Regions from separate parts of the Enterobacter cloacae complex sp. HYC074_NIDB genome, predicted to be linked through region 2. Evidence: predicted binding sites of a transcription regulator. Region 2 holds the regulator's gene; each other region holds the start of a gene.
What was found. Region 2 encodes CRP, which controls carbon source genes, mostly activating them, when cyclic AMP is high. Its sites were predicted from a motif close to ATGTGANNNNNNTCACAT; they were not measured.

Region 1 (3,262 bases), 350 kb from region 2:
TCAGTTTAAGTCTGTCGGGGCAATAGATGACGTTCTGCAACACCAGATCGTTAACCGAGGCGTAGGAGTGTTTGTCTTCAGCGCGGATGTAGAACAGGTCTCCGCGCGTGATGCGGTAGGGACGGTCGTTGAGGACGTGCAGGCCATTGCCCCGCCACACCAGCACCAGCTCGCAAAACTCGTGGGTGTGCTCGGCGAAGACGTTTTGCGGGTAGCGGTCGGCCACCGCGACGGCCTGACTCGCGGAGGCAAAAAAATCATCTTTGCGAAGAATGAGCTGAGCAGCCACACCACAACCTCTACGGCGAATAACCGGACATTATTAGCCTTTTTGCAGCAAAAAAACGGTGACTGCCCTCGCGTTACTGAAGCAACGCGTCTTTCCCCTGACGAATATCGCGCGGCGACCAGCTAAACTCCCGGCGAAACAGCGTCGAAAAGTGGTTACTGTCGCCGAAACCGCAGCGATAGGCGATATCGGTGACGCTTTCGTCGGTATGACGTAAAAGGTGACGCGCTTTGATCAGGCTCAGACGGTTAAGGTAACGCTGCGGCGTCAGGCCGGTATGCTGCTTGAGCTGACGATGCAGCGTGCGCAGCGAGAGCGAAAAGTCATCCGCCAGCGTTTCCCAGCAGACATCTTCGGCGAAATGATATTCCAGCCATGCCATCAGCTGATTCAGGCGCGCGTCGTTATTTTCCAGCCCTTCCACCAGGCTGCTGCGCCGCAGCAGCACCAGCAGCTGCATAAACAGCAGCTCGCGGGTAGCAATGGCGTGCGTCTCCTGTCCATCCTCGCTCTGCTCCATCTGGCTCACCAGCTGACGCACCTGCTGCAACGTGGACTGATTCACCCGCCAGTGCGACGGATAATGGCCGTCCTTCTCCTGCGGCAACAGCTGATTCAGCCCGGAAAGAAACTGGAACGCATCCGGAGAACGATAGAGCACATTGGTCAGGCACAGGTTGTCGGTATGTTCATACAGGTGCCTGTCGTGATCGCGCACGAAGCACACCGTACCGCCGCTGATGGTATACGGCTGACCGTTAAACACGTGGATGCCCGTTCCGTGCTCAACAATCACAATTTCATGAAAATCATGATGATGCTCCGGGAACGCAGCCTGAGGCAGCCGTGGCTCAATCGCGACCGGCGAAGCCCCCGTAGGAAAAAAATCGACGCTGTGCAGTACGGTCATAACGGCCCCCACCAATGAGAAAAGTTCTCAAAATAGTAATTAAGGCCTTTCACGCTCACCTTAAATTTTTGACAGCAAACCGCGCAAAAGCTGTCGGTTTTTCAAGAAACAGGCGGAAAGATCGGGAAATGCGGTCAGCGTCACACTGCCTGCAAACCCCGCCATTACTGGAAACTGTGAACTCCCTCACGTTCATCTTTGCTTTCTTGCCAGCGCGAGATTTGGGCTGTCAGTGGCGAGAAGGTGGCTATTTCTTCCCTTTCTTACACTCCTCGCTAATGACTTAAGAAAGGACCCGACCATGACTTTTCGCCATTGTGTGGCTGTCGATTTAGGCGCATCCAGCGGCCGTGTAATGCTCGCCACCTGGGACTGCGACCTGCACACCCTTACGCTTCGCGAAATGCACCGTTTCGCCAATTGTCTGCAAAAACAGGACGGTTTTGTTACCTGGGATATCGACGCCCTGGAAGCAGAGATCCGCACCGGACTTCACAACGTCTGCGAAGACGGTATTCGCATCGACAGTATCGGCATTGATACCTGGGGTGTGGATTACGTACTGCTGGACCGTCACGGCGAACGCGTCGGCCTGCCCGTCTCCTACCGCGACAGCCGCACCGATGGGCTAATGGCGCACGCCATCGCCCAGCTTGGCAAGGAGAACATCTATGGTCGCAGCGGCATTCAGTTTCTGCCGTTTAACACGCTGTATCAGCTGCGCGCGCTGGTTGAGCAACAGCCAGAGCTGGTCGAAAAGGTGGCGCATGCGCTGCTGATCCCGGACTACTTAAGCTACCGTCTGACCGGCAACATGAACTGGGAATACACCAACGCCACCACCACGCAGTTGGTCAACATCAACACCGATAACTGGGATGAACATCTGCTGGCCTGGACGGGCGCCTCGCCGTCCTGGTTTGGCGCGCCAACCCATCCGGGCAATGTGATCGGCCACTGGCTTTGCCCGCAGGGGAATAAAATCCCCGTTGTCGCCGTCGCCAGCCACGACACCGCGAGCGCGGTCATTGCCTCGCCGCTCGCCGGCTAAGATGCGGCCTACCTCTCATCCGGCACCTGGTCGCTGATGGGCTTTGAGAGCAAAACGCCCTACACCAGCGATGCCGCGCTGGCCGCGAACATCACCAACGAAGGCGGTGCCGAAGGGCGCTACCGGGTGCTGAAGAACATCATGGGCCTGTGGCTGCTCCAGCGGGTGCTGAAAGAGCAGAACATCACCGACCTGCCCGAGCTTATCGCCGAAACCGAAACGCTGAAGGCCTGTACCTTCCTGATTAACCCGAACGATGACCGCTTTATCAACCCGGCGCACATGAGCGCCGAAATCCAGGCCGCCTGTTTTGAAGCGGGGCAGCCGGTACCTTCCCGCCCCGCCGAGCTGGCACGCTGCATTTTTGACAGTCTCGCCCTGCTGTATGCCGACATCCTGAGCGAGCTGGCTGACCTTCGCGGCAAACCGTTCACACAACTGCATATCGTGGGCGGCGGCTGCCAGAACCAACTGCTGAACCAGCTCTGCGCGGATGCATGCGGCATTACCGTGGTGGCAGGTCCGATTGAAGCCTCCACGCTCGGCAATATCGGCATTCAGCTGATGACCCTGGACGAACTGTCCAACGTCGACGATTTCCGTTCGGTGGTGACGGCGAATAACAGCCTGACCACCTTCACCCCCCATCCCTGCCATGAAATTGCCCGCTACCGGGCGCAGTTTCAGCAAAAACGACTGACTAAGGAGCTTTGCGCATGACCACTCAACTTGAACAAGCCTGGGACCTGGCTAAACAGCGTTTCGCCGCTGTCGGCGTGGATGTCGAAGAGGCGCTGCGCCAGCTCGATCGCCTGCCCGTCTCCATGCACTGCTGGCAGGGTGATGATGTCGCCGGTTTCGAGAACCCGGGCGGTTCCCTGACGGGGGGTATTCAGGCCACGGGTAACTATCCTGGCAAAGCGCGCAACGCCACCGAACTGCGTGCGGATCTGGAGCTGGCGCTGAGCCTGATCCCCGGGCCAAAGCGCCTGAACCTGCACGCCATTTATCT
Region 2 (3,262 bases):
TCGCCCAGCCGTAGTTTTTGCGGATAATCAGATAGCTCACCAGCGTGATTGCCAGCATACCGGCCAGGGTATAGCCCTCCGGCACGTGGAAGTGCAGCGTCACGCCCGCGATAATCAGCCCCGCCATCGTGCCGCCCGCCCGATGCAGAATGCGCACCCGCGTGGCGCCATAGCCGTTCTGGGTAACAAACAGTACGGTCATTAAGATCCAGTAGGGTTTCGGCAGGTGCAGGGCCATTCCCATCAGGCTGGCGATGCTCAGCATCACACTGATCCGTGCGGCATTGCGCAGGGCAGAAGATTTCAGTGAAAGATAGCTTTTGAGCGCGGGCAGCAGCGGCAGCCGTTTTTGCTTATCGGCCATCAGGTCGCGGGCATAAAGCGGGCGCTGGGTGCGTAACACCCGGGCGATGCGGCTGAAATGCCAGGCAGCAAATTGCCCGACCGGGTTATCCGCGTGCTGACGCGCAATCTTTTCCAGCGCGCCGAGCTGTTTGTCCATGTTAAAGCGCGTCGGGTAGCGGTGATAGAGGATATCGTCAGCCAGCACTCGCAGGCGGGCCGCGACGGTCTGCGCGTTCCAGCGGATCACCGCTTCTGCATGGCTGCGCTCCACCAGCTTTTGCACCTCTTCCGGATTATGAAGGCTGACGGAGATATGCTCCTGCAAATCCAGCCCGACCTGGAAGATTCGCAGCAGCCGCTTGTATTCATGATTTTTGTTGGCGGCAAGCATGTGCAGCTGCTGATAGCACTGGCTGATCAGATCCACCACTTTTTGCTGGCGCGCCAGTAGCGGCGGCAGGGATTTTTCCGGGTCGGTATGTTGAGTGAGCAGGGTGTATTTTGCTTCGCAGTATTCAGCAAGCTGCACGTAGAGCAGGCTCAGGGATTCGCGCAGCGGCTGTTCCCGCCACAGCCAGAACCAGAACCAGTTAAACAGCCCGTACCACAGCGTGCCGAGGGCGTAGATCAGCAATGGCTCCCACACCGGCATGTTGCCTGCAAGGCTTAAGGTGAAGATGGCGGCAATCAGCGACGCGGGAAGCAGGCGGGCGTGTAGCGAGCTGATTTCGGCGGTGACGCCGAGCGTCATCGCCAGCACGGTCAGGATCAGAGGCAGAGGAATGTCGCGGGCCAGTAAGAGCTGTACGGCAAGGCTACAGCCGGCAAACAGGCAGCCGCCAATAATCAGACGTTTAAAAAAGCGTTTATGGGGCGTATCCAGACCGGCAATGTTGCAGCAGGCGGGCACGAGGGAAAACAGCAGGCCTTGCTGAAGATGTCCGAGGATCAGGCCCACGGCCACGGGAAGACACAACACCAGCGTTTGTCGCAGTGCGTAGTTAACTTCCGGGTGATAGATCAGCCTGCGCCACATGAGGAGTAGAGACAAAAACGGCGTGCCACCCTGCGGCGGCACGCCGTTTGACCGGAATTAACGGGTCCCGTAAACCACGATGGTTTTACCGTGGGCGGAGATCAGGTTCTGATCTTCCAGCATCTTCAGGATACGGCCCACTGTTTCACGGGAGCAGCCGACGATCTGACCGATTTCCTGGCGGGTAATTTTAATTTGCATACCGTCAGGGTGAGTCATGGCGTCTGGTTGTTTCGCCAGGTTCAGCAGCGTCTGCGCGATACGACCGGTTACGTCCAGGAAGGCGAGGTTACCTACCTTCTCAGAGGTCACTTGCAGACGGCGTGCCATCTGGGAAGAGAGACGCATCAGGATGTCAGGGTTGACCTGAATCAGCTGACGGAATTTCTTATAAGAAATTTCAGCCACTTCACATGCTGTTTTTGCACGAACCCAGGCGCTACGTTCCTGGCCTTCTTCAAACAGGCCCAGTTCACCGATAAAATCGCCCTGGTTCAGATAAGAAAGGATCATCTCTTTCCCTTCTTCATCTTTGATCAGCACGGCCACCGAGCCTTTAACGATGTAATACAACGTTTCCGCTTTTTCACCCTGGTGAATCAGCGTGCTCTTTGATGGGTACTTATGAATGTGGCAATGAGACAAGAACCATTCGAGAGTCGGGTCTGTTTGCGGTTTGCCAAGCACCATGCGCTGTTATCCTCTGTTATAAGCTGTCACCAGAGTCATAAGATGCATCCGGACTCTGGGGTTGCAATCGAATTCTTACCCATACCTGGGAAGTCGGCTGTCGTAACGTTTCGCAGCCAGTAAAGTTTGATGTCCTCTGCATACATGTGTAACGTCAATGTATTACTGTAGCATCCAGAGTGTTTTAGCATAGCTTTCGCCGCGTGTCTCCTGGTGTCTCGCTTCAGCATGACGCAGGTCGCCTTCCGTTGCGAGAAATGTAACGTACACGTAATCTGTCATAAAAAATGCAACGTTGGAGTGAGTGAATATGCAAGCGCGTGTGAAATGGGTTGAAGGGTTAACGTTCCTGGGCGAGTCTGCTTCCGGGCATCAGGTTTTGATGGATGGCAACTCCGGCGATAAAGCGCCAAGCCCGATGGAGATGGTGCTGATGGCGGCGGGCGGATGCAGCGCGATCGACGTGGTGTCGATCCTGCAAAAAGGCCGTCATGGCGTGACCGATTGTGAAGTGAAGCTGACGTCAGAACGTCGCGAAGAGGCGCCACGCCTGTTCACGCATATTAATCTGCACTTTATCGTCACCGGCAAAGAACTGAAGGATGCGGCGGTCTCGCGTGCGGTTGACCTGTCTGCGGAGAAATACTGCTCTGTGGCGTTAATGCTGGAGAAAGCGGTAAACATCACCCATTCGTATGAAGTGATAGAGGCTTAATTATTGGGGCATCGTGCGTGTTGATGCCCTCACCCTAACCCTCTCCCACGGGGCTGAGGGATCCCCAGTAATATGGTCATGCCACCATGACCATATTACTGTACTCTTTTCCCAGCTTTTTCATCTCGTTACCTATATTCAGTCGCCTTACTTTATCAGGCTCATGCCGGATCACTTCTTCTGCCAGACTCAGGTAGGACAGAACCCGTTTATGCCTGACGCTGCTTGCCTGATAGTGCCTGTGTAAGCACTGTCTTTCGGCCCTGTAGCCTGCCAGCCACATCACCAGACTTGCCATCGCCGCCACCATATTCAGTACTTCCAGTCGTCCTTTTCCCTGGCTCCGGCTCAGCCTCAGACCGAACCCGAAGCGTGGACTCTTGTCGTCCCGGAAGTTTTGTTCTATCTGCATTCTGCGGCTGTACAGCGCCATTATCTGGTGTGGCTCCAGACCTTCTGCATTACTGAACAGCAGC
Region 3 (3,262 bases), 430 kb from region 2:
GTCATTGCCTCTCAGGCTGTCATTTCCGGCGTATTCTCCCTGACGCGTCAGGCCGTGCGGTTGGGTTATCTCTCCCCAATGCTCATTATCCATACCTCAGAGATGGAGTCTGGCCAGATCTACATTCCGTTCGTCAACTGGCTGCTCTACTTCGCGGTGGTGATTGTCATCGTCAGCTTTGAGCACTCCAGTAATCTGGCGGCGGCGTACGGTATCGCGGTAACCGGAACGATGGTGTTGACCTCTATTCTCTCCACCACCGTGGCGTACCGTAACTGGCACTGGAATAAGTTCCTCGTGGGGCTGATCCTGGTTGGCTTCCTCTGTATCGACGTGCCGCTGTTCTCTGCGAATCTCGACAAGATTGTCTCCGGTGGCTGGCTGCCGCTGACGCTGGGTCTGGTGATGTTTATTGTGATGACGACGTGGAAGAGCGAACGTTTCCGCCTGCTGCGTCGTATGCATGAGCACGGTAACTCTCTGGAGGCCATGATCGCCTCGCTGGAGAAATCCCCACCGGTGCGCGTGCCGGGCACGGCGGTGTATATGTCTCGCGCGCTGAACGTAATCCCGTTTGCGCTGATGCATAACCTCAAGCACAACAAAGTGCTGCACGAGCGCGTGATCCTGCTGACGCTGCGTACTGAAGATGCGCCGTACGTTCACAACGTGCGTCGCGTACAGATTGAACAGCTGTCGCCAACCTTCTGGCGCGTGGTGGCAAGCTACGGCTGGCGCGAAACGCCGAACGTGGAAGAGGTGTTCCACCGCTGCGGTCTGGAAGGCCTGAGTTGCCGCATGATGGAGACGTCGTTCTTTATGTCCCACGAGTCGCTGATCATCGGCAAGCGCCCATGGTATCTGCGCCTGCGCGGCAAGCTGTATCTCATTCTGCAACGTAACGCCCTGCGTGCGCCTGACCAGTTTGAGATCCCGCCTAATCGCGTGATTGAGCTGGGCACGCAGGTCGAGATTTAAGACTCCGTGCGGGCTGATGCCCTCACCCCGACCCTCTCCCACAGGGAGAGGGCGCAACCATAAAATACGGTAACCTGACGGTTACCGTTTTGCATTTACCTCCTCTGCATTTCACTTAGCGAAACGTTTCGACGTTGATCACAAATCCGTTACGTCATGATGGTTTTCTGAACACTTCTGCGGCTACACTGTTTTTAGCGAAACGTTTCGCTAGTGGAGCAAAAAATGAAGAAAGGCACAGTACTCAACTCAGAAATCTCATCGGTGATTTCCCGTCTTGGGCATACCGATACGCTGGTGGTTTGCGATGCAGGCTTACCGGTTCCGCGCAGCACAACCCGTATCGATATGGCGTTAACGCAGGGCGTGCCCTCGTTCATGCAGGTACTGGAAGTGGTCACCGCGGAGATGCAGGTTGAGGCGGCCATTCTCGCGGCGGAAATCAAACAGCATAATCCGCAACTCCACGAAACGTTGCTCAGCCACATTGAGCAACTGCAACAGCACCAGGGAAACACCATAGAAATTCGTTACACAACGCACGAGCAGTTCAAACAACAAACCGCAGACAGTCAGGCGGTGATTCGCAGCGGGGAGTGTTCCCCGTATGCGAATATCATTCTCTGTGCTGGCGTCACCTTCTGAGGCCATCATGGACGCATTACTGCAACTCAAAGGGATCGATAAATCGTTCCCGGGCGTAAAAGCCCTCTCCGGCGCGGCGCTGAACGTCTATTCCGGGCGCGTCATGGCGCTGGTGGGCGAAAACGGCGCCGGCAAATCCACCATGATGAAAGTGCTGACCGGTATCTACCAACGCGATGCCGGTTCGCTGCTGTGGCTGGGTAAAGAGACCACCTTCAACGGCCCGAAATCCTCTCAGGAAGCGGGCATCGGCATCATCCACCAGGAGCTGAACCTGATCCCGCAGCTCACCATTGCGGAGAACATCTTCCTCGGCCGTGAGTTCGTGAACCGGTTTGGCAAAATCGACTGGAAAACCATGTATGCCGAAGCGGACAAACTGCTGGCGAAGCTGAATCTGCGCTTTAAGAGCGACCGACTGGTGGGCGACCTTTCCATCGGCGATCAGCAGATGGTGGAAATCGCGAAGGTGCTGAGCTTCGAGTCGAAGGTCATCATTATGGATGAACCGACCGACGCCCTGACCGATACCGAAACCGAATCCTTGTTCCGCGTGATCCGTGAGCTGAAATCCCAGGGCCGCGGCATTGTCTATATCTCACACCGCATGAAAGAGATCTTCGAAATCTGCGACGACGTCACCGTCTTTCGCGACGGGCAGTTTATTGCCGAGCGCGAAGTAGCAACCCTGACCGAAGATTCGCTGATCGAAATGATGGTGGGACGTAAGCTCGAAGATCAGTATCCACATCTGGAAAAAGCGCCGGGTGAGATCCGCCTGAAGGTGGATAACCTCTGCGGACCGGGCGTGAATGACGTCTCCTTTACCCTGCGCAAGGGCGAGATCCTTGGCGTCGCGGGCCTGATGGGGGCGGGGCGTACTGAACTGATGAAAGTGCTCTATGGCGCACTGCCGCGCACCAGCGGCTACGTTACCCTTGACGGCCATGAAGTGGTCACCCGCTCGCCGCAGGACGGGCTGGCGAATGGCATCGTCTATATCTCTGAAGACCGTAAGCGCGACGGCTTAGTGCTGGGCATGTCGGTAAAAGAGAACATGTCTCTGACTGCGCTAGGCTATTTCAGCCGCAGCGGCGGCAGCCTGAAACACAAAGATGAGCAGCAGGCGGTCAGCGATTTTATCCGTCTCTTTAACGTTAAAACCCCATCGATGGAGCAGGCGATTGGCCTGTTGTCCGGCGGTAATCAGCAGAAAGTGGCGATTGCCCGCGGGTTGATGACGCGCCCGAAAGTACTGATCCTCGATGAGCCCACCCGCGGCGTGGACGTGGGCGCGAAAAAAGAGATCTATCAGCTGATTAACCAGTTCAAGGCCGACGGTCTGAGCATCATTCTGGTCTCTTCCGAGATGCCAGAAGTATTAGGCATGAGCGATCGCATTATCGTCATGCATGAAGGGCATCTCGGCGGTGAATTCACTCGCGAGCAGGCCACCCAGGAAGTTCTGATGGCTGCCGCTGTGGGCAAGCTTAATCGCGTGAATCAGGAGTAAGAAGATGACTACCCAGGCTGTTTCTGGTCGCCGCTATTTCACAAAGGCATGGCTGATGGAACAAAAATCGCTGATTGCCCTGCTGGTGCTGATCGCGATTGTCTCGACCATGAGCCCGAACTTTTT
Region 4 (3,262 bases), 1.2 Mb from region 2:
TTTAATAATGTCGCGGAAGCGGTTGTCATCCGGGAAGATATCGAAGCCCGGAATGGCTTCCAGTTTGTCGAGCGTACCGCCGGTGTGGCCCAGGCCGCGCCCGGAAATCATCGGGATGTAACCGCCGCAGGCTGCCACCATCGGGCCAAGCATCAGGGAGGTCACGTCGCCCACGCCGCCGGTGGAGTGTTTGTCCACAATCGGGCCGTTGAGGTTGAGGCTTTTCCAGTCCAGAACGGTTCCTGAATCTCGCATCGCCATGGTCAGCGACACGCGCTCAGGCATCGACATATCGTGGAAGAAAATGGTCATCGCCAGAGCCGCAATCTGCCCTTCAGAGATGGTGTTATCACGAATGCCATTGATAAAGAAGCGGATTTCTTCGTCGCTTAATGCATGACCATCACGTTTTTTACGAATAATTTCTTGTGCGAGAAACACGGTAACCTCCATGCGGAATCGGGTGAATGGCGGCGGGTATGTTGACCCGCCCCACGATCCTGTAGGCCGGGTTAGCGTAGCGCCACCCGGCAATTCAACTTAGTAGCTGCTTGCGCTCTTACCGTCGCCGTGACCCAGCGCTTTCAGCAGGCTGGCCAGCAGGCTGGACGCGCCGAAGCGGTAGTGGCGGGAGTCCGCCCAGTCGGCGCCGAACAGCTTGTCGGCAATCGCCAGGAACTGCTGCGCGTCTTCTGCGGTACGCACGCCGCCTGCCGGTTTGAAGCCAACGGTTTTGGACACGCCCATATCACGGATGACTTCCATCATGATGCGCGCGCTTTCCGGAGTCGCGTTGACCGGCACTTTACCGGTAGAGGTTTTAATGAAATCCGCGCCCGCTTTGATGGAGATTTCAGACGCCTTACGAATCAGCGCCTCTTCTTTCAGCTCGCCGGTTTCAATGATCACTTTAAGCAGCACGTTTGCCGCCGCACACGCGTCTTTACAGGCTTTCACCAGGTCAAAACCGACCTGCTCGTTGCCGGCGATCAGCGCGCGGTACGGGAATACCACGTCAACTTCGTCTGCGCCGTACGCAATCGCCGCGCGGGTTTCTGCCAGCGCGATCTCGATATCGTCATTGCCGTGCGGGAAGTTAGTTACGGTGGCAATGCGCACATCCGGCGTGCCCTGCTCTTTCAGCGTTTTGCGGGCAATCGGGATGAAGCGCGGATAGATACAAACGGCGGCGGTGTTACCCACTGGCGTTTTCGCCTGATGGCACAGGGCGATGACTTTTTCATTGGTGTCGTCATCGTTCAGGGTGGTCAGGTCCATCAGTTTCAACGCGCGCAGGCTGCTTGCAGTTAAATCGGTCATAACATTCTCCAACGGCAGTGCCGTATAAATTTTACCTTGCGGGTCTGTGAGTATTCTAACATTCACCCGCATCCACACTTCGACATTCATCACAGTTAATGAAAACTGTGTGCAAATTTGCATTACTGTAATGAGATCTGCTTCAAATTTTAGTGCGTTAATTGCTGACTAAATCGGCGATATCCCCTTTCTGATCAAAAGCGCCACCAGGCTGGCTTCCTACAATTCGTTCACTATCCGCAGAACAACCAAGGAAGTGAACATGCCCGACGCCCTGCAACAACGTTGCCAGCACATTGTGACCAGCCCGGTGTTAACCCCAGAACAAAAACGTCATTTTCTGGCGCTGGAAGCGGAGAACAATCTGCCCTATCCCGCTCTGCCAGAGGCGGCCCGCGCCGCACTGAACGAGGGATTCATCTGCGACATGTTCGAAGGCCATGCGCCTTACAAACCGCGCTACGTGCTGCCGGACTACGCTAAATTTCTGGCTAACGGCTCAGAATGGCTGGAGCTGGAAGGGGCGAAAGATCTGGATGATGCCCTCTCGCTGCTCACTATCCTTTATCACCATGTTCCGTCCGTCACATCGATGCCGGTCTATCTGGGCCAGCTCGATGAAATACTCAGCCCCTATGTTAAAATTCTAACACAGGATGAAATCGATAGCCGAATAAAACGTTTCTGGCGTTACCTGGACAGAACGCTGCCCGATGCGTTTATGCATGCCAATATCGGCCCGGCGGATACGCCTGTCACCCGAGCCATCCTTCGCGCAGATGCAGAACTAAAGCAGGTTGCGCCGAACCTGACCTTTATCTACGACCCGGATGTAACCCCCAGCGATCTGCTGCTGAGCGTGGCGAAAAACATTTGTGAATGTAGTAAGCCGCATATTTATAATGGCCCGGTGAATGATAAAATTTTCACAAAAGGTCGCTATGGCGTGGTGAGCTGTTACAACTCCCTGCCGCTGGCGGGCGGCGGCAGCACGCTGGTGCGCCTAAACCTGAAAGCGATTGCGGAACACAGCCGCTCACCGGAAGACTTTTTCACCCGTACCCTTCCCCACTACTGCCAGCAACAAATCGCGATCATTAATGCGCGCTGCGATTTTTTATATGAACAATCCGGCTTCTTTGAGAATAGCTTCCTGGTAAAAGAGGGGCTGATTGATGCCGATCGCTTTGTGCCGATGTTTGGCATGTACGGTCTGGCCGAAGCGGTGAACGTGCTGTGCCAGAAAGCAGGCATTACGGGACGTTACGGTAAGAACGAACAGGCCAATGCGCTGGGCTACCGCATCAGTGAACAGCTTGCGGCGTTTGTCGAAAACACGCCGGTGAAACACGGCTGGAAGCAGCGCGCGATGCTTCATGCGCAGTCGGGGATCAGCTCTGACTCGGGCACCACGCCGGGCGCGCGCCTGCCCTACGGCGACGAGCCGGATCCCATCAGCCACCTGCTGGCCGTTGCGCCGCACCACAAGCACTACGCTTCCGGGATCAGCGACATTCTGACGCTGGATGAAACGGTAAAACGTAACCCGCAGGCAGTGGTCCAGCTCTGTCTCGGCGCGTTCAGGGCGGGGATGCGCGAGTTTACCGCCAACGTTGCGGGTAACGATCTCGTGCGCGTTACCGGCTATATGGTGCGGCTCTCCGATCTGGAGAAATACCGGGAGGCCGGCTCGCGCACCAACACCACCTGGCTCGGCGAGGAGGCCGCGCGCAATACCCGTATTCTGGAACGTCAGCCGCGCGTGATAAGTCATGAACAGCAGATGCGCTTTAGTTAGTCAGGTCATACCCTTCTCCTGCGTGGACGGGCCGGGCAGCCGCCTGGCGTTGTTCCTCCAGGGCTGTAACCTGCGCTGCAAAACCTGCCACAACCCGTGGACGATAGGGCGCTGCAACGACTGCGGCGACTGTGTACCCCACTG

Region 1: rhaS (HTH-type transcriptional activator RhaS) is a predicted target of CRP. The motif match lies at 1,328-1,345, and genes of this name have one in related genera.
Region 3: rbsD (D-ribose pyranase) is a predicted target of CRP. The motif match lies at 1,105-1,122, and genes of this name have one in related genera.
Region 4: deoC (deoxyribose-phosphate aldolase) is a predicted target of CRP. The motif match lies at 1,451-1,468, and genes of this name have one in related genera.

The regions. Positions count from the first base shown of each region.
Region 1 is NZ_CP114214.1:4,708,311-4,711,572, forward strand. Features, by position in the region: gene rhaR (HTH-type transcriptional activator RhaR) at 1-289, opposite strand, end outside; gene rhaS (HTH-type transcriptional activator RhaS) at 363-1,199, opposite strand; partial or broken gene rhaB (rhamnulokinase) at 1,501-2,970, shown strand; partial or broken gene rhaA (L-rhamnose isomerase) at 2,967-3,262, shown strand, end outside.
Region 2 is NZ_CP114214.1:4,354,486-4,357,747, reverse strand. Features, by position in the region: gene O1724_RS21275 (YccS/YhfK family putative transporter) at 1-1,381, opposite strand, end outside; gene crp (cAMP-activated global transcriptional regulator CRP) at 1,439-2,071, opposite strand; gene O1724_RS21265 (OsmC family protein) at 2,382-2,786, shown strand; gene O1724_RS21260 (IS4 family transposase) at 2,863-3,262, opposite strand, start outside.
Region 3 is NZ_CP114214.1:4,779,971-4,783,232, reverse strand. Features, by position in the region: gene kup (low affinity potassium transporter Kup) at 1-978, shown strand, start outside; gene rbsD (D-ribose pyranase) at 1,204-1,623, shown strand; gene rbsA (ribose ABC transporter ATP-binding protein RbsA) at 1,631-3,136, shown strand; gene rbsC (ribose ABC transporter permease) at 3,141-3,262, shown strand, end outside.
Region 4 is NZ_CP114214.1:716,294-719,555, reverse strand. Features, by position in the region: gene deoA (thymidine phosphorylase) at 1-441, opposite strand, end outside; gene deoC (deoxyribose-phosphate aldolase) at 541-1,320, opposite strand; gene O1724_RS03505 (YjjI family glycine radical enzyme) at 1,583-3,118, shown strand; gene O1724_RS03500 (YjjW family glycine radical enzyme activase) at 3,093-3,262, shown strand, end outside.